One region of the Streptomyces sp. NPDC050658 genome, then DNA from elsewhere that is predicted to be linked to it. Evidence: predicted binding sites of a transcription regulator. Region 1 holds the regulator's gene; each other region holds the start of a gene.
What was found. Region 1 encodes HrcA, which represses chaperone genes, less so after heat shock. Its sites were predicted from a motif close to TTNGCACTCNGNNNNNCNGAGTGCNAA; they were not measured.
Positions count from the first base shown of each region.

Region 2: the regulator HrcA is predicted to act here: its motif matches at 3,636-3,662, upstream of groES (co-chaperone GroES).
Region 3: the regulator HrcA is predicted to act here: its motif matches at 1,742-1,768, upstream of groL (chaperonin GroEL).

Region 1 covers NZ_JBITGM010000001.1:991,895-999,386, forward strand. The annotation lists gene ACIBKX_RS04500 (S41 family peptidase) at 1-484, opposite strand, end outside; gene ACIBKX_RS04505 (hypothetical protein) at 576-1,217, opposite strand; gene ACIBKX_RS04510 (16S rRNA (uracil(1498)-N(3))-methyltransferase) at 1,294-2,034, opposite strand; gene ACIBKX_RS04515 (nitronate monooxygenase) at 2,031-3,128, opposite strand; gene dnaJ (molecular chaperone DnaJ) at 3,232-4,368, opposite strand; gene hrcA (heat-inducible transcriptional repressor HrcA) at 4,369-5,385, opposite strand; gene ACIBKX_RS04530 (MBL fold metallo-hydrolase) at 5,587-6,330, shown strand; gene ACIBKX_RS04535 (DUF3097 domain-containing protein) at 6,366-7,199, shown strand; gene hemW (radical SAM family heme chaperone HemW) at 7,453-7,492, opposite strand, start outside.
Region 2 covers NZ_JBITGM010000003.1:227,694-235,185, reverse strand. The annotation lists gene ACIBKX_RS12560 (DUF6596 domain-containing protein) at 1-926, shown strand, start outside; gene ACIBKX_RS12555 (methyltransferase domain-containing protein) at 1,028-2,263, opposite strand; gene ACIBKX_RS12550 (polysaccharide deacetylase family protein) at 2,346-3,272, shown strand; gene groES (co-chaperone GroES) at 3,806-4,114, shown strand; gene groL (chaperonin GroEL) at 4,231-5,859, shown strand; gene ACIBKX_RS12535 (SDR family oxidoreductase) at 6,000-6,773, opposite strand; gene ACIBKX_RS12530 (MOSC domain-containing protein) at 6,838-7,492, opposite strand, start outside.
Region 3 covers NZ_JBITGM010000011.1:202,910-210,401, forward strand. The annotation lists gene groL (chaperonin GroEL) at 1-1,577, opposite strand, end outside; gene ACIBKX_RS32050 (cold-shock protein) at 1,898-2,101, opposite strand; gene ACIBKX_RS32055 (MoaD/ThiS family protein) at 2,552-2,827, opposite strand; gene thrC (threonine synthase) at 2,929-4,233, opposite strand; SAM riboswitch class I at 4,251-4,380, opposite strand; gene ACIBKX_RS32065 (glucosyl-3-phosphoglycerate synthase) at 4,537-5,508, shown strand; gene ACIBKX_RS32070 (hypothetical protein) at 5,547-7,492, shown strand, end outside.

The DNA of each region.
Region 1 (7,492 bases):
CGGCCTCTCGGCCCATCGGGGCGGAGAGCAGCAGGACTTGGCCGTCCTGCGGGCCGTGCGCGACGTCGCCCACGAGTCCGTACGGCAGGGTGTCGGCGGGCCCGCCGTCCAGCGGCACGGCCCGCGCCCAGCTGCGGCGCAGGGAGGCCTGGCCGTGCGTGCTGACGGCGAGGACGTGTCCGTCCGGGGTCCAGCCGCGCACCGACGTACGCGAACTCCCCCAGTAGGTCAGGCGTTTGGAGGAGCCGCCGTCGACCGGGGCGACATGCACCTCGGGGGCGCCGTCACGGGTGGAGGTCCAGGCGACGGTCGTGCCGTCCGGAGAGATGCGGGGGTGGTTCACGGGCATGTTGTCGGCGCTGACGCGCCATGCCCGGCCGCCGTCGAAGGGCGCGACCCAGACGTCGTCCTCAGCGGTGAAGGCGACCAACTCGCCGCGCAGATGCGGAAACCGGAGATACGCAGGGTGCCCAGTCAGTGTCACACGGCCAGCCTAAGCAGCCGCGGCGAACCCGGTCAGGGTTTTGGATCACTTGACGCCGGGATCACTTGCCGCCGGGATCACTTGCCCCTGTTCACTTGCCCTTGAAGCAGGAGCAGGTCGGGTCCGGCGTCGCGGGCGGCGGGTCCGGGGTGACGGTCACGGTGATGGTGGGCGCGGGCGGCTGGGCCGGCTGGTCCCCGTCGTGACCGCCGTTGCCCCCGTCGTGACCACCGTTACCCCCGTCGTCCCCGTCCCCGTTCCCGTCGTCGCCCCCGGCGCAGTCGCCGAGCACGTCGACCCGGAACCACTCCTCGCCGTCGACCTTGGCGGTGAGGTTGCCGCGTACGCAGCGCCCGTCGACGACGTCCCACACCGTGCCCTTGACGGTGATGGTGGCGGTGTCGTCGGACCCCTTGCCGTTCTTGGCCTGGCCCTGGCAGTCGACGGTGACGTCGACATTGTTGTCCGGATCGCCGCTGGACGGGGTGACCCGGTCCTCGAAGCGGGCGGTGCAGCTGATCCACAGCACGTCGAGGTTCTGCCGCTCCAGCTCCTTGGTGGCCATCTCGTCGGTGGTGATCGCGACGGCCGCGGTGTTCATGCCCCCGTCCACGGGTTCACAGGCGGCGGCCCCGAACACGGCGGCCCCCGCGACCCCGACGGCGAGCATCACCCGCCGACGCCGCCCGCCCACGTCCACCGCACGCTCACGTAACTGCCTCAATGCCCCCATAGGCGGCAGAGTGCCACCGGACGCGGCCTGACGGAAGACCGCTTTGCGTCCACTCCGGGGCCGCGCGGGCCGGGGTTCAGGACCAGCGGCCGGTGCGCCCCAGGAGCAGTGCGGTCGCCGCCGTCCCCGCGGTCGACGTGCGCAGCACGCTGCGGCCCAGACGGTACGGCTTGGCGCCCGCGGCGGCGAAGGCCGCGAGTTCGTCCGGCGATACACCGCCCTCGGGGCCGACCACCAGGACGATGCGACCGGTGGCCGGAAGCTCCGCCGTGGCCAGTGGCGCGCTGCCCTCCTCGTGCAGGACGGCGGCCAGATCCGCCTCCGCGAGGAGCGCCGCGACCTGCTTGGTCGACGCCGCGTCCGCGACTTCGGGGAAGCGGGTCCTGCGGGACTGCTTGCCCGCCTCACGCGCCGTGGCCCGCCATTTGCCGAGCGCCTTGAGCCCGCGCTCGCCCTTCCACTGGGTGATGCAACGGGACGCCGCCCAGGGCACGATCGCGTCGACGCCGGTCTCCGTCATGGTCTCGACGGCGAGTTCACCCCGGTCGCCCTTGGGCAGCGCCTGCACGACGGTGATCCGGGGCTGTTCGGGGGCCTCTTCGCGTACGTCGTCCATGCGCACGACCAGCCGGTCCTTGCCCTCTGTGTCGAGGACCACGCAGGGCGCCCAGCGTCCGGCGCCGTCGGTGAGGACGAGTTCCTCGCCGGGGTTCAGCCGCTTCACGGAGACGGCGTGCCGCCCTTCGGGACCATCGAGTACGTAGCGGCCGTCGCCGCCCGCGTCGAAGTGCCCGACGACGAAGACGGGGGCGGTCACGACTGGCCCTCCGCCGCGCCGTCGGTCCGGCCGCCGGACGCCAGCACGGCCTTCGCCTCGGTCAGTTCGGCCGCGAGCACCTCCACCAGCTGACCGGCGGGCAGCTCCCGCGCCATCCGGTGGCCCTGCCCCGCCCACAGCGCCATGCCCTGCGCGTCACCGGCCTTCGCCGCGGCCTTGCGCAGGCCGCTGGTGAGGTGGTGGACCTGGGGGTAGGCGGCGGGGGCGTACGGACCGTGCTCGCGCATGAAGCGGTTGACCAGGCCCCGCGCGGGCCGCCCGGAGAACGCGCGGGTCAGCTCGGTGCGGGTGAACAGCGGGTTCGTCATGGCCTGCTTGTGCAGCACGTTCGCGCCCGACTCGGGGCAGACCAGGAACGCCGTGCCGAGCTGCGCCGCGTCCGCGCCCGCCGCGAGCACCGCGGCGATCTGCGCGCCGCGCATCAGGCCGCCGGCCGCGACGACGGGGATCTGCACGGTCTCGCGGACCTGCGCGATCAGCGAGAGCAGGCCGAGCCCGGAGCCGTCCGTCTCGGGGTTGTCGCGGTGCGTGCCCTGGTGGCCGCCCGCCTCGATGCCCTGCACGCAGACGGCGTCGGCGCCGGACCACTGGGCGGTCTGGGCCTCTTCGGGGGTGGTGACGGTGGCGACGGTCAGCGTGCCGACCCGCGCGAAGGCGTCGAAGACGTCGCGGGTGGGACAGCCGAAGGTGAAGGAGACGACCGGTACGGGGTCGTCGATCAGGATGGCGAGCTTCGCGTCGAAGCCGTCGTCGCGGCCGCTGTCCGGGTCGCCGAGCTGTGTCTCGTACCAGCTGGCCTCGCCCGCGAGCTGGTTGCGGTACACCTCGACGGCGGCGGCGTCCGCGTACTCGGGCTGCGGCATGAAGAGGTTCACGCCGAAGGGGCGGCCGGTCAGACCCCGCAGCTGTTTGATCTCCTGGTACATCCCGTCGGCGGTTTTGTACCCGGCGGCGAGAAAACCGAGCCCTCCGGCCTCGGAGACGGCGGCGGCGAGCTGCGGGCAGGAAGCACCGCCGGCCATCGGGGCCTGCACGATCGGATAGTGGCAGAGATCGGTCAGCGCGGAGGACATACGCGCATCGTGCCATGTGCCGGCCGGGGGGCCGAATCGCGCCTTCCGCTAGGTCGGTGGGCGGGAACTGCCTTTCCCGCCCACCCACCCGTTATCCGGCTTCCTACCGCCCGTTGAACGCGTCCTTAAGGCGCGAGAACAGCCCCTGCTGCCCAGGCTGGAACTGCCCGGTGGGCCGCTCCTCGCCCCGCATCTGCGCCAGCTCCCGCAGCACCCGCTCCTGCTCGGGATCGAGCTTGGTCGGTGTGAGGACCTCGACGTGGACGATCAGATCACCGCGACCGCCGCCCCGCAGATGCGTGACGCCGCGCCCGTGCAGCGGGACGGACTGCCCCGACTGCGTACCGGGCCGGATGTCGATCTCCTCCAGGCCGTCAAGGGTCTCCAGCGGCACCTTCGTGCCCAGCGCCGCCGCCGTCATCGGGATCGTCACCGTGCAGTGCAGATCGTCGCCGCGCCGCTGGAAGACGGAGTGCGGCAGCTCGTGGATCTCCACGTACAGGTCACCGGCGGGACCGCCGCCGGGGCCGACCTCGCCCTCGCCCGCGAGCTGGATCCGCGTGCCGTTGTCGACACCGGCGGGGATCTTCACGGTCAGCGTCCGCCGCGACCGGATGCGGCCGTCACCGGCGCACTCGGGGCACGGCGTGGGCACCACGGTCCCGAAGCCCTGACACTGCGGGCAGGGCCGCGAGGTCATGACCTGGCCGAGGAAGGACCGCGTGACCTGGGACACCTCACCGCGACCGCGGCACATGTCACACGTCTGGGCGGAGGTACCGGGCGCGGCACCTTCCCCGCTACAGGTCGTACACACCACAGCGGTGTCGACCTGAATGTCCTTGGTGGTCCCGAAGGCGGCCTCGTCGAGGTCGATCTCCAGACGGATCATGGCGTCCTGGCCACGGCGGGTGCGCGAGCGCGGTCCGCGCTGCGACGCCGTACCGAAGAACGCGTCCATGATGTCCGAGAAGTTGCCGAAGCCGCCCTGGCCGAAGCCACCCGCGCCTCCGCCGCCCGCCTGGGACAGGGGGTCGCCGCCGAGGTCGTAGACCTGCTTCTTCTGCGGGTCCGACAACACCTCGTACGCGGCGTTGATCTCCTTGAAGCGCTCCTGAGTCTTCGGATCCGGATTCACGTCCGGGTGAAGCTCACGGGCCAGCCTCCGGAAGGCCTTCTTGATCTCGTCCTGGGAAGCGTCGCGGCGCACGCCGAGTACGGCGTAGTAGTCCGTGGCCACTTACGACTCCGCCAGGATCTGTCCGACGTAACGTGCCACTGCGCGTACTGCTCCCATCGTTCCCGGATAGTCCATGCGGGTCGGTCCGACCACGCCGAGTTTGGCTACTGCCTCGCTGCCCGAACCGTAGCCGACCGAGACCACGGACGTGGAGCTGAGTCCCTCATGGGCGTTCTCATGACCGATCCGTACGGTCATGCCCGAATCCGTGGCCTCGCCAAGCAACTTGAGGAGCACGACCTGCTCCTCAAGAGCCTCGAGGACCGGCCGGATGGTGAGGGGAAAGTCATGTCCGAAGCGGGTGAGATTGGCCGTCCCGCCGATCATCAGCCGCTCCTCGGTCTCCTCGACGAGGGTTTCCAGGAGCGTCGAGAGCACCGTGGCCACCGTGCCCCGGTCCTCCGCGTCGAAGGAGTCCGTCAGGTCCTGGACCAGCTGCGGGACGTCCGCGAAGCGGCGGCCCGCGACCCGGCTGTTGAGCCGCGCCCGCAGGTCGGCGAGCGAGGTCTCGCCGAACGGGGCGGGACAGTCGATCATGCGCTGCTCGACCCGGCCGGTGTCCGTGATCAGTACGAGCATCAGACGGGCCGGGGCCAGCGAGAGCAGCTCCACGTGCCGGACCGTCGAGCGGGTCAGGGACGGGTACTGCACGACGGCGACCTGACGGGTCAGCTGCGCGAGCAGTCGCACCGTACGAGCGACGACGTCATCGAGGTCGACGGCACCGTCGAGGAAGTTCTGGATGGCCCGGCGCTCGGGGGCCGCCATCGGCTTGACGCCGGCCAGCTTGTCGACGAAGAGGCGGTACCCCTTGTCCGTGGGGATGCGCCCCGCGCTCGTATGAGGCTGGGCGATGAACCCTTCCTCCTCCAGCGCGGCCATGTCGTTGCGGACGGTCGCCGGGGAGACGCCCAGACTGTGCCGCTCGGTGAGGGCCTTGGAGCCGACGGGCTCCTCCGTCCCCACGTAGTCGTGGACGATGGCGCGCAGCACTTCGAGCCTGCGTTCACTGAGCATCCGCGCACACCTCCACCGTTTCGCCCTGACACGTGTCTGCCCCGAGCCCCTGCCTGGCACTCCCCTCAGGCGAGTGCCAGTTCTCGCCGCGCCCAGTGTACGGCCGACGGGTACGGCCCCGGCAAGGGCCGGACCTCGTGCTTCGGCACACGTCCGGGGCAGCGGCTGCCAAGCGGTCCCGCGAGGGCTAGCGTCGGGAACATGGACGTGGCGCTGGCTTGGGACGAGGCGGGTTGGGAGCGGCTCGCGCCGCATGTCGGGCGGCGACGCCTGCCGGTCTGGGACTGTACGGCGGGACTGGTCGTCGGCGGCGAATCGGCGCTGATGATCGAGGCGGGGGCGACGCTGCGGGAAGGTGCCGAGCTGCGGACGCAGGCGCGCCGGATCCTGGGCGGTGACCGCCGGGTCACCCATCTCGCCCTGACGCATCCGCACTTCGACCATGTGCTCGGGGCGGCGGCGTTCGCGGGGGTGGAGCTGTACGGAGCGGTGGGCCTGGACACACTCCTCGCGAAGGGCCGTGACGAGCTGCGCGACTCCGCCGTACGGCACGGGGTCCCGCGGGATGCCGCGGCGGAGGCGGCCGATCTGCTGGTCCACCCGCATCACCTGGTGTGCGGGGAGTGGACGCTGGACCTGGGCGGCGGGGTGCAGGTGCTGCTCGCGAATGTCGGGCCCGGCCACACGGGCCACGATCTGGCGGTGCTGGTGCCGGGCACGGAGTCCTCGCCCGAGATCGTCTTCTGCGGGGATCTGGTCGAGGAGTCGGGCGAACCGCAGGCGGGCTCGGACGCGGTTCCGTCCCGGTGGCCGGCGGCGCTGGACCGGCTGCTTGACCTGGGCGGGGAGGACGCGGTGTACGTCCCCGGGCACGGAGCTGTGGTGAATGCGGAGTTTGTCCGTGCGCAACGCGACTCGCTGGCGACACGCTTCGGCGTGTCGTAGGCGGCGGGGACCGGTCTCTTCCTATCGTCATCCGAATGCGCCAGTACTCCCCCGATCTCACCCCTCCGTGGAAGAAGCCGAAGCCCGTGCCGGAGGTCGCCGCGGAGGCGGATCTCGTGGTGGAGGAGCTGAGCACCGGGTTCTGCGGGGCGGTGATCCGCTGCGAGAAGACGGCGGAGGGGTTGACGGTGACCCTGGAGGACCGCTTCGGCAAGCACCGCGTCTTCCCGATGACGCCGGGCGGCTTCTCCCTGGAGGGCCGAACGGTCACTCTGGTACGTCCTTCCGCCGCCGCTCCGGTACGTCCTGCGGCCCGTACCGCCTCCGGGTCCGTGGCCGTGCCGGGGGCGCGGGCCCGGGTCGCCCGCGCGGGGCGCATCTATGTGGAGGGCCGGCACGACGCGGAGCTGGTCGAGCGGGTGTGGGGCGACGACCTGCGCATCGAGGGCGTCGTGGTCGAGTATCTGGAGGGCATCGACGACCTTCCCTCGATCGTGGCGGAGTTCGCCCCCGGCGCTGACGCGCGGCTCGGCATCCTGGTGGACCATCTGGTCCCCGGCTCCAAGGAGTCCCGCATCGCGGCATCGGTGAGCAGCGCGCACGCGCTGGTCGTCGGCCACCCGTACATCGACGTGTGGGAGGCGGTGAAGCCGGCTTCGGTGGGCATCACGTCCTGGCCCCGCGTACCTCGGGGCCAGGACTGGAAGACGGGCGTCTGCGAAGCACTGGGCTGGCCGCCGAACACGGGCGCCGCCTGGCAGCGAATCCTGTCCTCGGTCCACAGCTACCGGGACCTGGAACCGGAACTCCTGGGCCGCGTGGAAGAACTGATCGACTTCGTGACGGCACCACCTGCCCCCGGCACCTGAAGCACCCCCGCCGCTCCGCGGCGAAACCCTTCCCGCCCACCCGCCCGACACCCGGCGCTTGCCCACCCGCCCCGCGGTGGCATCTTCAGCCCGTCCGGCGTTTGAGGACGAACTCGGCGGAGCCGGTGATCGAGCGAGCCACGAGCCCGACGGAGTCGGAAAGTTCGGGAAGGGGCGGGGTTGGGGAAGGGAAGACCGCCCGAACCTCAGTCCCCTCAGTCCCCCCTCAGTCCCCCCAGTCCCCTCAGCCCCCTCAGTCCACCAGATCCCGCACAACCCCATCCGCCAGCAAC
Region 2 (7,492 bases), on a different contig from region 1:
ACGACCTGCTCCGCCTCGTCTTCACCGCCTGCCACCCGGTGCTCTCCGCCGAGGCCCGCGTGGCGCTGACCCTGCGGCTGCTCGGCGGTCTGACGACACCGGAGATCGCCCGCGCGGTGCTGGCCCCGGAGCCGACGGTCGCCCAGCGGATCGTGCGGGCCAAGCGGACGCTGGCGGCGAAGGGCGTCGCCTTCGAGGTCCCGTACGGCCCTGACCGCGAGGCCCGCCTCGGGTCCGTCCTGGAGGTCATCTACCTCATCTTCAACGAGGGGTACGCGGCGACCGCGGGGGACGATCTGCTGCGGCCGGGGCTCTGCGAGGACGCGCTGCGTCTTGCGCGGGTCCTCGCCGGGCTGATGCCGAAGGAGTCCGAAGTGCACGGCCTGGCGGCGCTGTTGGAGCTCCAGGCCTCGCGCTCGGCGGCGCGGACGGGGCCGGGCGGTGAGCCGGTGCTGCTCAAGGACCAGAGCAGGGCGCGCTGGAACCAGATGCTGATCCGGCGCGGCTTCGCCGCGCTGGCGCGTGCGCAGGCGGCGTCGCCGGGCTCCCTCGGCCCGTACGCCCTGCAGGCCGCGATCGCCGCGTGCCACGCGCACGCGTATACGTACGAGGAGACCGACTGGGCGCAGATCGCCGCCCTCTACGGCCTGCTGGCGGCCCGTACCCCGTCCCCGGTGGTCGAGTTGAACCGCGCGGTCGCGGTGTCGATGGCCTCCGGCCCGGCGGAGGCACTGCCCCTGGTGGACGCACTGGCGGCCGAACCTTCCCTGCGGGGTTACCACTTGCTGCCGAGCGTGCGCGGCGACTTGCTGGCCCGCCTCGGCCGGAGCGCGGAGGCGCGTGCGGAGTTCGAACGGGCGGCGGGTCTGGCGTCGAACGCGCGGGAGCGGGAGCTGTTGTTGGGGCGGGCGGAGGGGTGCGGGTAGTGCTGGGGCGGATTCCTTCCCCAACCCCACCCCTTCCCGAAGCTTTCCGGCTGCCGCCGGCCGTGAGGTGGCCGTCATCACCGGCTTCGCCGAGTTCGTCCTCAAACGCCGGACGGGCTGAGATGCGCCGTCACCGGGTGGCCGATCAGCATGGTCGGTGCGCCGTCTGCCCGCGTGAGGAACACCGTCGCCGCGTTCGGGCCCTGCGGCTTCACCTTCCTGCGGAGTTCCTCCGGCTCCACCGCCGAACCCCGCTTCTTCACCGTCAGGACGCCCACCTCCCGCTCCCTCAGCAGCGCCTTCAGCTTCTTCACGCCGAAGGGCAGTTGGTCGGTGATCTCGTACGCCACCGCGTACGGCGTCTCATGCAGGGCGTCGGACGTGACGTACGCGATCGTCTCGTCGATCAGTCCGCCCTCGACCCGCGCGGCCACCTCCGCCACCAGATGCGCCCGGATGACCGCACCGTCCGGCTCGTAGAGGTAGCGGCCGACCGGCCGGACCTCGGGGTCCGGCAGCATCTCGGCGAGCGAGGAGCTCAGCGAGGCACCCGACGGCAGCAGCGTCGCGTGGTGCCAGGCGGGGGAGTCCGTGCCGAACCACAGCACCGCCTCCTTCACGTCCCCGCCGTCCGAGATCCACTCCGCGGCGGCATCGGCCGGCACCGCCTCGTGCGGAATCCCCGGCGCGATCTTCAGCGCCGCCCGCGGCGCCTCGCGGGCGGCCTCGACGGCCCAGGACAGCGGCGGCGAATACGCCTCGGGGTCGAAGATCCGGCCCCGCCCCCCGCGCCGCGCCGGGTCCACGAACACGGCGTCGTACGCGGACGTGTCGACCTCGGTGACATCCGCCTCGCGTACCTCGATCAACTCCGCGAGCCCCAACGCCTCCGCGTTCGCCCGCGCCACCGCGCACGTCAGCGGATCACGGTCCACGGCCAGCACCGCGATCCCCGCCCGCGCGAGCGCGATCGCGTCGCCCCCGATGCCACAGCAGAGATCGGCGAGGCTCCGTACGCCCAGGGACTTGAAGCGCTCGGCGCGATGCACCGCCACACTCGTCCGCGTCGACTGCTCGACGCCGTTCGGCGTGAAGAACATCCGCCCCGCGTCCTCGGCCCCGAACTTCGCCACCGCCCGCCGCCGCAGCCGCGCCTGCGCGAGCGCCGCCGAGACCAGCTCCGCCGGATGCTCGCGGCGCAGCCGGGTGGCCACGGCCAGCTCCCGCGCGGGGTCGGCCTCCCGCACCTCGTCGAGATCGAGCAGCGACCGGCCTTCGGGGGTGAGCAGCGCGGCGAAGGAGGTCAGGGCGGAGTCGAGGTCGTTCACCCGGCCCATTGTGGGCCAGTCGGTGGATGGTGCGCGCCCGGCGGCGGTGTCGGCCCCGGATCACTGCCTTGAGCTGCAAAGATCCGGCGCCATGCAACTAGTACGACAAAACGATAAATACGGGAGATGGCGGAGAAACCGGGTGCGCGCCACCGCGGCCGTCCTCACCGTCTCCGCCGTCGCCTCCGGCTGCGCCATCGGGGGCGAGTCGGACGGCGTACGGCCGGCCCCCGGTCAGCAGCGGCTCCAGGACCCGCCCGCCCGCGCCCTCGACTCGTACGCCCAGAAGCTGCACGTGGCCCAGCTCGCCCGCGCCGCCGCCGCGAAACGCTGGGGCCTGGCGAAGACCCCGCTCGCCGCACCCGCCGCGCCCGCGAAGAAGCCGCGGATCACCACCCGCAAGGGCTTCGAGGTGAAGGGGCAGTCGAAGCTGCCGCCCGTCTTCACCACCATCCCGACCAAGCGGAAGGTCGTCTTCCTCACCATCGACGACGGCGCCGAGAAGGACCCGGCGTTCCTGAGGATGATGAGCGACCTGAAGATCCCGTACACCGCGTTCCTCAGCGACTACCTGGTCAACGAGGACTACGGCTACTTCAAGAAGATGCAGAGCCGTGGCGTCGTCCTGAACAACCACACCCTCAACCACCGCTATATGCCGGGGCTTTCGTACGAGGGTCAGCGCCGCGAGATCTGCGGCATGCAGGACACCATCCAGAAGCGGTACGGCAAACGGCCCGAGCTCTTCCGGCCGCCGTACGGCAACTACAACGAGGCCACCCTGCGCGCCGCCAAGTCCTGCGGCATCAAGGCCGTGCCGCTCTGGGCGTCCGAGGGCTTCGCCGACCGCATGGAGTGGCGCGAGTGGGACCGGGACCTGCACCCCGGCGACATCATCCTCACGCACTTCCGGGGCCGCGAGGACTGGAAGGGCACCATGCCGGACATGATCCGCAAGGTCATGAAGACGGTCACCGACAAGGGGTACGCGGTGGCCAGGCTGGAGGACTACCTGTGAGCGGGCGGGCGCGGCGATTCCTGGCCGGGGCCCTCACGGCAGGCGTCCTCGCGCCCGCACTCCTCACCGGCTGCGCCCAGTCGGTGGACCCGATCGAGAGGCTGGGGAGAAAGGCGGCGGAGAAGGTCCCGAAGCCGAAGCCGACGGAGTCGCCGGCCTGTGGGCAGGCGTTCGGCAGGGCGAGTGGGGTCTCCCCTGGTCGAGCGGAGTCGAGAGCTTGGGGAAGGGTGGGCACAGCCCCACCTGCCGGGCCACAGCTGAAACAGGGCCAAGGGCCACGGGAGACGGAACCCCGGACCACGGAGAAACGTTGCCCCGAGAGACGCAAGGCACCCCCCGCCGGTTAAGACCCGCGTCAGCGAATTGGCACTCCGCTTGACCGAGTGCTAATCCCCGTCCTAGTCTCGCTTCTGGCACTCACCACTGGAGAGTGCCAACAGCGACGGGCAGGTCCGGCACCCGCGACGACGGATCCACCTGGTCGCCACCCCAGACTGTTAACCCCGTAGATCTCCGAAGGGGGAGACCGGATCGTGACGACCGCCAGCTCCAAGGTTGCCATCAAGCCGCTCGAGGACCGCATTGTGGTCCAGCCGCTCGACGCCGAGCAGACCACGGCCTCTGGCCTGGTCATTCCGGACACCGCGAAGGAGAAGCCCCAGGAGGGTGCTGTCCTCGCCGTGGGCCCGGGCCGCTTCGAGAACGGCGAGCGCCTGCCGCTCGACGTCAAGGTCGGCGACGTCGTGCTGTACAGCAAGTACGGCGGCACCGAGGTGAAGTACAACGGCGACGAGTACCTCGTCCTCTCGGCTCGCGACGTGCTCGCGATCGTCGAGAAGTAATTCACCCGAAGCAGAAGCATGCTTTGAGCTGCGCCCCTGGTCACCCCGCTGATTGCCGGGCGGCGAGGGGCGCAGTTCGTATCACCCCGAGTTTTCGAGAGGGCTGAACCGCTCCCATGGCGAAGATCCTGAAGTTCGACGAGGACGCCCGTCGCGCCCTCGAGCGCGGCGTCAACAAGCTTGCCGACACGGTCAAGGTGACGATCGGCCCCCGTGGCCGCAACGTCGTCATCGACAAGAAGTTCGGCGCCCCGACCATCACCAACGACGGTGTCACCATCGCCCGTGAGGTCGAGGTCGAGGACCCGTACGAGAACCTCGGCGCCCAGCTGGTGAAGGAGGTGGCGACCAAGACCAACGACATCGCGGGTGACGGCACCACCACCGCCACCGTGCTCGCCCAGGCCCTGGTCAAGGAAGGCCTGCGCAACGTCGCCGCCGGCGCCTCCCCGGCCGCCCTGAAGAAGGGCATCGACGCCGCCGTCAAGGCCGTGTCCGACGAGCTCCTCGCCACCGCCCGCCCGATCGACGACAAGGCCGACATCGCGGCCGTCGCCGGTCTGTCCGCCCAGGACCCGCAGGTCGGCGAGCTCATCGCCGAGGCCATGGACAAGGTCGGCAAGGACGGTGTCATCACCGTCGAGGAGTCCAACACCTTCGGTCTGGAGCTGGACTTCACCGAGGGCATGGCCTTCGACAAGGGCTACCTGTCGCCGTACATGGTCTCCGACCAGGAGCGTATGGAGGCCGTCCTCGACGACCCGTACATCCTGATCCACCAGGGCAAGATCTCCTCCATCCAGGACCTCCTGCCGCTGCTCGAGAAGGTCATCCAGGCCAACGCCTCGAAGCCGCTCCTGATCATCGCCGAGGACGTCGAGGGCGAGGCCCTCTCGACCCTGGTCGTGAACAAGATCCGCGGCACCTTCAACGCCGTCGCGGTGAAGGCCCCCGGCTTCGGCGACCGCCGCAAGGCCATGCTCGGTGACCTCGCCACCCTCACCGGCGGCACCGTCATCGCCGAAGAGGTCGGCCTCAAGCTCGACCAGGTCGGCCTGGACGTGCTCGGCACCGCCCGCCGCGTGACCATCACCAAGGACGACACCACCGTCGTCGACGGCGGCGGCAACGCTGCCGAGGTCGAGGGCCGCGTCGCCCAGATCAAGGCCGAGATCGAGGCCACGGACTCCGACTGGGACCGCGAGAAGCTCCAGGAGCGCCTCGCGAAGCTGGCCGGCGGCGTGTGCGTCATCAAGGTCGGCGCCGCCACCGAGGTGGAGCTGAAGGAGAAGAAGCACCGTCTGGAGGACGCCATCTCCGCGACCCGCGCCGCGGTCGAGGAGGGCATCGTCTCCGGTGGTGGCTCCGCGCTCGTCCACGCCGTCAAGGTCCTCGAGGGCAACCTCGACAAGACCGGCGACGAGGCCACGGGTGTCGCGGTCGTCCGCCGCGCCGCCGTCGAGCCGCTGCGCTGGATCGCCGAGAACGCCGGTCTCGAGGGCTACGTCATCACCTCGAAGGTCGCCGAGCTCGACAAGGGCTTCGGCTTCAACGCCGCGACCGGCGAGTACGGCGACCTGGTCAAGGCCGGCGTCATCGACCCCGTCAAGGTGACGCGCTCCGCGCTGGAGAACGCCGCGTCCATCGCGTCGCTGCTCCTCACGACCGAGACCCTGGTCGTCGAGAAGCCGGCCGAGGAAGAGGCTGAGGCCGGTCACGGGCACGGGCACGGTCACTCGCACTGACCCCGCTCCTGCGCTGACGCGTAGCTGAAACGGAGGCCCGGCACCCCGCTATGGGTGCCGGGCCTCCGTGCGTCTCTTCGGGTGCGGGCCCGTCGTGGGTTGTCGCGCAGTTGCCCCGCAGTGCTTCGGAGCGCCCCTGTCTACTGCGGGCCGTACTTCCGTCCCGTACGCGAAGTGACTCCACCCAGCAGCGCCCTCGGCGTCACCTTCACCACGCCCATCAGGGTCTTGTAGCGGGGGTCCGGGATGGACAGCGTCTTGCCGCGGGCCAAGTCGGCCAGTGCCGCCGCCACCAGCTTGTCGGCGTCCAGCCACATCCACTTGGGGATGTTGGACGTGCCCATCCCGGCCCGCTCGTGGAACTCCGTACGGACGAAGCCGGGGCACAGGGCCATCAGCCGTACGCCGGAACCGGCCAGGTCCTTCGCCGCGCCCTGGGTGAACTGGACGACCCACGCCTTCGACGCGCCGTAGGTGCCGCGCGGCACGAACGCCGCCACCGAAGCGACGTTGACGACACCGCCGCGGCCCCGCTCCCGCATCGACTCCACGGCCGCCGACGTCAGCCGGAGCACCGCCTCGCAGTGCACCTTGAGCATCGTCAGCTCGTCGGCCATCGGTACTTCCAGGTACGCGCCCTTGTTGCCGAACCCGGCGTTGTTGACCAGGAGGTCGACCGGGTTCCTGCGGTCCCGGAGCCGCTTCTCGACGGCGGCGATCCCGTCGTCCGTGGCGAGGTCCGCGGTCAGGACCTCCGCCTCGATGCCGTGCCGGTCGTGCAGTTCGGTCGCCTGTCGCCGCAGCCGGTCGGTGTCGCGTGCCACGAGGACCAGGTTGTGGCCGTCACCGGCGAGCCGCCGGGCGAAGGCCGCGCCGATACCGGCGGTCGATCCCGTAATCAGAGCCGTAGTCATGCGCCAAGGCTAATGAGGTCGGGAGGCCGCCGTGTCGCCCGGACGGCCGCACCGCCCGCCATCGTCAAGAGCCGTACTTCTCCGCGTACTTACGGGCGGATTCAGCCGATTCGGGGTGCAGCGCGGCCCCGGCGGCCAGCAGCCTCGGCAGCAGGTTCTTCTCCGTCGTGACCGCCCTGAAGTGGAAGGCGACGGTGACCTCGTGGTCGGGACGGTGCACGACCTCGATCGCGTCGCCGGCCCGGATCTCACCCGGCTCGATGACCCGCAAGTACGCGCCGGGCACGCCCTGTTGGGTGAAGCGCTTCACCCACGCCTGCTCGCCGACATGCCCCTGGAACGTACGACAGGGAATGCGGCTGGAGGTGACCTCGAGGAGCAGCTCGGGGCCGACCCGCCAGCGCTCGCCGATCTTCGCGCCGCTCACGTCGAGCCCGGACGTCGTGAGGTTCTCGCCGAATCCGCCGTTGGCCAGCGGGCGCCCGATGACGCGCTCCCACTCGTCGAGGTCCTCGCGGGCGAAGGCGTACACCGCCTGGTCGTTCCCGCCGTGGTGCCGCAGGTCACAGACCTCGTCCCCGGCGAGACCGCTGCCGCCGACGCCCTTCTCGCCGGGCGCGCTCACCCGGACGGCCCCCGCCCCTTCAACGGGTCGCTTGTCGATGCCGGTGCCGCCCGAGGGGGCGTCGGTGTAGTCGACGGCCTTGAGCCGCCCAAGG
Region 3 (7,492 bases), on a different contig from region 1:
GCGGCCTTCTCCGGCTTGTCGGCGATGACGGCCTCGGTGGTGAGGAACAGCGCGGCGATGGAGGCGGCGTTCTGCAGGGCAGAGCGCGTCACCTTCGCCGGGTCGAGGATGCCCTCGGCGATCATGTCCACGTACTCACCGGACGCGGCGTTCAGGCCGTGGCCGACGGTCAGGTTGCGCACCTTCTCGACGACGACACCGCCCTCAAGGCCGGCGTTGACGGCGATCTGCTTCAGCGGGGCCTCCAGGGCCAGCTTCACAGCGGCGGCACCGGTGGCCTCGTCGCCCTCGAGCTCCAGCTTCTCGAACACCTGGGAGGCCTGCAGGAGCGCCACGCCACCACCGGCGACGATGCCCTCCTCGACGGCCGCCTTCGCGTTGCGAACGGCGTCCTCGATGCGGTGCTTGCGCTCCTTGAGCTCGACCTCGGTCGCGGCACCGGCCTTGATGACCGCCACGCCGCCCGCGAGCTTCGCCAGGCGCTCCTGGAGCTTCTCGCGGTCGTAGTCCGAGTCGCTGTTCTCGATCTCGGCGCGGATCTGGTTGACGCGGCCCTGGACCTGGTCGCTGTCACCGGCGCCGTCGACGATGGTCGTCTCGTCCTTGGTGATGACGACCTTGCGGGCGCGGCCGAGCAGGTCGAGACCGGCGTTCTCCAGCTTGAGGCCGACCTCCTCGGAGATGACCGTGCCACCGGTGAGGATGGCGATGTCGCCGAGCATGGCCTTGCGGCGGTCACCGAAGCCCGGGGCCTTGACGGCGACGGACTTGAAGGTGCCACGGATCTTGTTGACGACCAGCGTGGACAGGGCCTCGCCCTCGACGTCCTCGGCGATGATCAGCAGCGGCTTGCCCGACTGCATGACCTTCTCCAGGAGCGGAAGGAGGTCCTTCACGTTGGAGATCTTGGAGTTGACGATCAGGATGTACGGGTCATCCAGGGCCGCCTCCATGCGCTCCATGTCGGTCGCGAAGTACGCCGAGATGTAGCCCTTGTCGAAGCGCATGCCCTCGGTGAGCTCAAGCTCCAGACCGAAGGTCTGCGACTCCTCGACGGTGATGACGCCTTCCTTGCCGACCTTGTCCATGGCCTCGGCGATGAGCTCGCCGATCTGGGTGTCGGCGGCGGAGATGGAGGCCGTCGAAGCGATCTGCTCCTTGGTCTCGACATCCTTCGCCTGCTCGAGCAGGGCGCCCGAGACGGCCTCGACGGCCTTCTCGATGCCGCGCTTGAGGGCCATCGGGTTGGCACCGGCGGCCACGTTGCGCAGACCCTCGCGCACCAGGGCCTGGGCCAGGACGGTCGCGGTCGTCGTGCCGTCACCGGCGACGTCGTCCGTCTTCTTCGCGACCTCCTTGACCAGCTCGGCGCCGATCTTCTCGTACGGGTCCTCGAGCTCGATCTCCTTGGCGATGGAGACACCATCGTTGGTGATCGTGGGGGCGCCCCACTTCTTCTCGAGGACGACGTTGCGACCCTTGGGGCCCAGGGTCACCTTGACGGCGTCGGCGAGCTGGTTCATGCCGCGCTCGAGGCCGCGCCGTGCCTCCTCGTCGAACGCGATGATCTTGGCCATGTGAAGTGGTCCTCCCGGACGGGGTGGAAATGCAAACGGACCGTGCTGGTGCCCGCGACGGACGGCCTGCGTGCCTTGTGGTTCCTTGCCCCACTCGGCCTGCGGACCTCACCGACCCGATCCAAGTTCTGTCACTCTCACTGGGAGAGTGCTAACGCCAATGATTAGCACTCGACCCACCCGAGTGCAAGGTGCTCCCGAGAAGCGGGACCGCTGACGCCCTGCCCCAGCCGGACCACGAGCACACACGAGGGGCCCGTACCCCTGCCGGGATACGGGCCCCTCGTCGCTCGATAAGTCGCTGGCCGATCGCTCCGTGATCAGACGGCGAGCTTGACCATGTCCGCCTGCGGACCCTTCTGGCCCTGCGAGATCTCGAACTCGACTCGCTGACCTTCTTCCAGGGTGCGGTAGCCGTCCATCTGGATCGCGCTGTAGTGGACGAAAACATCCGCACCACCGTCGACCGCGATGAAGCCGTACCCCTTCTCCGCGTTGAACCACTTGACGGTGCCCTGAGCCATGCCTAACTCCCCTATTACTGGCCCTTGCACAGGACCGCACTTCGCGGACCCGGGTCAGACCTCACCCCCCCAATGGGTTGTGGAGGTGTGCGCCGGAACGCGTCGACCGCGGCTGAATGTATCTGTCCAACTGCCGTCTGCAACAGGTCAATCGGACGAGAATTCTGGGCACGCCCGATCGCAGATATGCGGAGAATTTGCCGGAGTTCAGGGCAAGTCGGGCCGGACAAGTGCCGCGAAAGGCTCAAATGGGCAGTGCACTTTGGCTACTTCTTGTCGGCCCCGCGCCGACTTCGTATATGCGCTCGGCACAAACGGAGAAGCTCGTTTCCCAACTGTACCGCGCTCAACCATGCAGAATTGCCCCCTCCGCTTCTCTCGCGGAGGGGGCAATTGAGGTTACGCAGGGTACTTGCGGAAAGATCAGCCGCCGGCCCTGTGCCGGATTGATCAGCCGCCGGCGACGGCCGGAATGATCGAGACGCCCGCGCCGTCCGGCGTCGCCGTCTCCAGGCCCTGCTCGAAACGGACGTCGTCGTCATTGACGTACACGTTCACGAAGCGGCGCAGCTTGCCCTGGTCGTCCAGGACGCGGGCGGCGATACCGGCGTGGTTCTTCTCCAGGTCGGCGATGACCTCGGAGAGGGTCGCCCCTTCGGCGGCGACCTCGGCCTGCCCGCCGGTGTAGGTACGGAGGATGGTGGGGATGCGGACGTTGACGCTCATGGGGTTCACCTCGGTAGTACGGGCCCCGAAGGGGCGCGGGAACTGCGCGACCAACCACAACGGTCCCGCAGTCGGGGAAGAAGGCTCAGGCCCTGCGGCGGCTAACCGGCAAGACCCGCGGCGCGGAACGCATCCAGGCTGGGGCGAATGGTCGCGGTCGCCTGAGACGTCTCGGCAACGGCGTCGAGGGTCTTGAGGCCGTCACCGGTGTTCAACACCACCGTGGTGAGGGACGGGTCGATGAGCCCCGCCTCGATCAGCTTCTTCGTGACGCCGACCGTCACACCACCCGCGGTCTCGGCGAAGATCCCCTCGGTGCGGGCGAGGATCTTGATCGCGTCGACCACCTGCTCGTCGTTCACGTCCTCCACCGCACCACCCGTACGCCGCGCGATGTCCAGCACGTACGGCCCGTCGGCCGGATTGCCGATCGCCAGCGACTTGGCGATCGTGTTCGGCTTCTGGGGGCGTACGACGTCGTGCCCCGCCTTGAACGCGGCCGACACCGGAGAGCAGCCCTCCGCCTGGGCGCCGAAGATCTTGTACGGCTTGTCCTCGACGAGGCCGAGCGCGATCAGCTCCTTCAGCCCCTTGTCGATCTTCGTGAGCTGGGAGCCGGAGGCGATCGGGATGACCAGCTGGTCCGGCAGGACCCAGCCCAGCTGCTCGCAGATCTCGTACGCGAGGGTCTTGGAGCCCTCGCCGTAGTACGGCCGCAGGTTGACGTTGACGAAGCCCCAGCCCTCGCCCAGCGGGTCGCCGATGAGCTCGGAGCAGAAGCGGTTCACGTCGTCGTAGTTGCCCTCGATGCCGACGAGCTCGCCGCCGTACACCGCGGCCATGACGACCTTGCCCTGCTCCAGGTCGTGCGGGATGAACACGCAGGAGCGGAACCCGGCGCGGGCAGCGGCGGCACCGACGGCGCCGGCGAGGTTGCCCGTCGAAGAGCACGAAAGGGTCGTGAACCCGAAGGCGCGCGCAGCCTCGAGCGCCTGCGCCACGACACGGTCCTTGAAGGAGTGCGTGGGGTTGCCGGAGTCGTCCTTGACGAACAACTTGCCCTGCTCGACGCCGAGTTCACGGGCGAGGTTGTCGGCCTTGACCAGCTTGGTCCAGCCGGGGTTCAGGTTCGGCTTGTCGGCCACGTCGGCGGGGACGGGGAGCAGCGGGGCGTAGCGCCAGATGTTGGCGGGCCCGGCCTCGATCTGCTTGCGCAGGGCTTCCGGGTCGCCGGTGGGCAGGTCGTAGGCGACTTCGAGCGGGCCGAAACAGGCCTGACAGGCGAAGATAGGGCCGAGGGCGTAGAGCTCGCCGCACTCGCGGCAGGAGAGGCCCGAAGCGGGGCCGAGGTCTACGGAAAGCGTGGTCGCGGTGGTGTCGTTCGTTTCGACGGTCTGCGCAGCCATGGAGGCGAGGCCCTTTCTCCTCATCTTCCTCGCGACGCATCTCGCCGCGAGACGGAATTGGCACCTTCCCCACCGTGACCTCGTCGGTCGGCGGGAGGGTTGCCGGGGCTTCAACGGGCCGTATCCCTCTGCCCCTCTGGATGAGCGGTATGGCGCCGGGCTCGCGGTCCCGGTGCATTTGTCACGTGATGACCCCCGACATGCGATGGTCATCCGCGTTGTTCAAGACTGTAACCGAAGCCCTGGACCCTTGAGATAGTCGTCCGAACCGCGAGATGGATCACAAACGGGAGGACCCTGACCGTGCTGGAAGAGGTCGAGCGCTGGCTGAGCAGGCGTTCCTGGTCCGTCGCCGACCGTCCCCTTGACCGGCTGGCCGCCGCCAAGCGGGCGTCCGGCGCCTCGGTGAGCGTCGTGCTCCCGGCGCTCGACGAGGAGGAGACGGTCGGCGAGATCGTCGCCGAGATCCGCCGCGAGCTGGTGGAGCGGACGCCGCTGGTCGACGAGCTCGTGGTGATCGACTCCGGCTCGCGGGACCGCACGGCGGAGGTCGCGGGTCAGGCCGGTGCGCGGGTCGTGCACCGGGACGAGATCCTGCCGCGCATCCCGGCCGTGCCCGGCAAGGGCGAGGTGCTGTGGCGCTCGCTGCTGGTGACGGGCGGTGACATCGTCGCGTTCATCGACGCGGACCTGAAGGAGTTCTCCGCGGACTTCGTGTCGGGGATCGTGGGTCCGCTCCTGACGGAGCCCGACGTGGACTTCGTGAAGGCGATGTACGACCGGCCGCTCGGCACCGAGTCGGATTTGCTCGCCTCCGGCAAGACCGCGGGTCAGGGCGGCCGGGTGACCGAGCTGATGGCGCGCCCGCTGCTCAACATGCACTGGCCGCAGCTCGCCGGGTTCGTGCAGCCGCTGGGCGGCGAGTACGCGGCGCGCAGGTCGCTGCTCGAACGGCTGCCGTTCCCCGTCGGGTACGGGGTGGAGCTCGGCCTGCTCGTCGACGCGCTGCACACGGTGGGCCTCGACGCGCTCGCGCAGGTCGACGTCGGGGTGCGCAGGCACCGCCACCAGGACGGGCAGGCGCTCGGCCGGATGGCGGCGGCGATCTACCGGACGGCACAGCTGCGGCTGGCCCGCGGACATCTCGTACGGCCGGAGCTGACGCAGTTCGAGCGGGGCGAGCAGGGATTCGTGCCGCGGACGTATCCCGTGGACACGGAGGAGCGGCCGCCGATGGTGGATGTCGCCGAGTATGCGGCCCGACGCGTGGCGTAACCATATGATTTAGTGCGTGATGTCTAGGTTTTCCACTTATGTGGGTCAGACACGCAATCAACAGGATCGGCCGCCTCGGCGGCCTGACCATGGCCACCGCCCTAGCCGCCACCACACTCGGCGCTGCCGCCGCCGTGCCGGCCGCGGCGGATGTGATCGAGCCCTTCGCCAAGCGGTACGACGACTCGCTGTACGGCGACTTCAAGACCATCGGCAACACGGTCATGGGCTGCCCGACGACCCCCGCGGACATGGCGGCGCGCTGTGCCACCGCCGCGCAGGGCGAGGGCAGGGACAACAACAACACCTTCGTCATGCGGCGGATCAACACCGCCGGCATGGACCCCGACCACGGGTCGAGCACCGGCCGGGTCGCGATCCCGCCGGGCGCGAAGGTGGCGTACGCCCGGCTCTTCTTCGGCGGCAACGACGGGACGTACAAGGGCCCGAGCGGCGCGCAGCTCAAGCGGTGCGACATCTCCGGCGCCGATGTGCTGCCCTCGCCCGGCGACCCGCTCGCCGCGGTGCCCTCGGTCGGCGTGAACGGGGCCGCGCCCTCGAAGGTCGCCCCGACGAACCTGGTCAAGGACCCGGCGTCGACCAACGGCCCGCACTACTACACCGGCGAGGCCGACATCACGGGCCTGTTCGCGGGCGTGACCGGCACCGGGACGCCCGTACCGGTCGCGGTCGGCGACATCTGGGCGCCGACCGGCAAGGGCTGCGTCGCGGGCTGGTCCATGACGGTCGTCTACCGGTACGACGCCCCGAACGAGCGGTACGCGCCCGATCGCCGCAACGTCTACGTGTACGGCGGCCACGTCCTGCAGCGCTCCACCTCCCCCGCCACCAGCGTGCAGGTCGACGGCTTCTACCGCACGAACGGAAAGCCGCGCGCGAGCGTCACCGCGTACGAGGGCGACTGGAACACCTCCGGCGACCGGTTCCTGGTCGGCGGCCAGAACATGACCGAGGCGCACACGGGCGGCACCAACAACTTCTTCATCAGCGAGGACGACGGCGCCCTCGCCCCGAAGATGACCAACAACCTCTCCATCGACGCCAAGGAGTTCGATGTCACGGGCGGCGCGTCCCGCGCCCCCGGCGCCGAGCCGATCCCCGTGGGCGCGACCTCCACGACGCTGAGCTTCACCACCAAGGGCGACACGTACGTCCCCTCGGCCCTTGCGCTCTCCGTCCCGGTCCCCGACCTGGAGGTGACCAAGACGGCGTCCCCGAAGACGGTGCAGCCCGGCGGCACCCTGACGTACACGGTCAAGGCGAAGAACATCAGCAAGCTCGACTACCCGAACGCCAAGTTCAGCGACGACCTCACCGACAACCTCGACGACGCCACGTACAACGACGACGCGAAGGCGAGCATCGGCGACGCCTCGTACACCGAGCCGAAGATCAGCTACGCCGGCGACATCCCGGCCGGGCAGACCGCCACCGTGACGTACTCGGTCAAGGTCAAGGACCCGGTCAGCGGTGACGGCAAGCTGCTCAACAACGTCGACGTGGAGTCCCCGCGCTCCAACTGCGACGCGGGCAGCACCGACCTCAAGTGCGGGGCCGCGCCGGCCATCGAGCGCAAGCAGCCGAAGCTCGTCGTCAGCAATGTCCCCGAGCGGCGCACCGCACCGGTGTGCAGCACCGTGAAGAACACCATCACCCTCAAGAACCCCTCCGGCAGCACCCGCACCGGCGCCACCACCACCTGGCCGGTCACCCCCGGCTCGACGCCCGTCGCGAGCAGCGGGACGGTCACCAAGAAGGGTTCTTCGTACGTCTGGAAGGGCGACGTCGAACCGCACGGCGAGGTCACCGTCACGCAGCGCGTGAAGGTCCCCTGCACGGCGGGTGAGATCCGGGTGATCACCGTGACCGCGCCCGGCAGCAACTGCCCCAAGTACGAGCGGGGCGGCGACGATCCGTGCACCTCGGCGATCCTCGCGCAGCGCCAGCAGGGGCGGGTGATCCC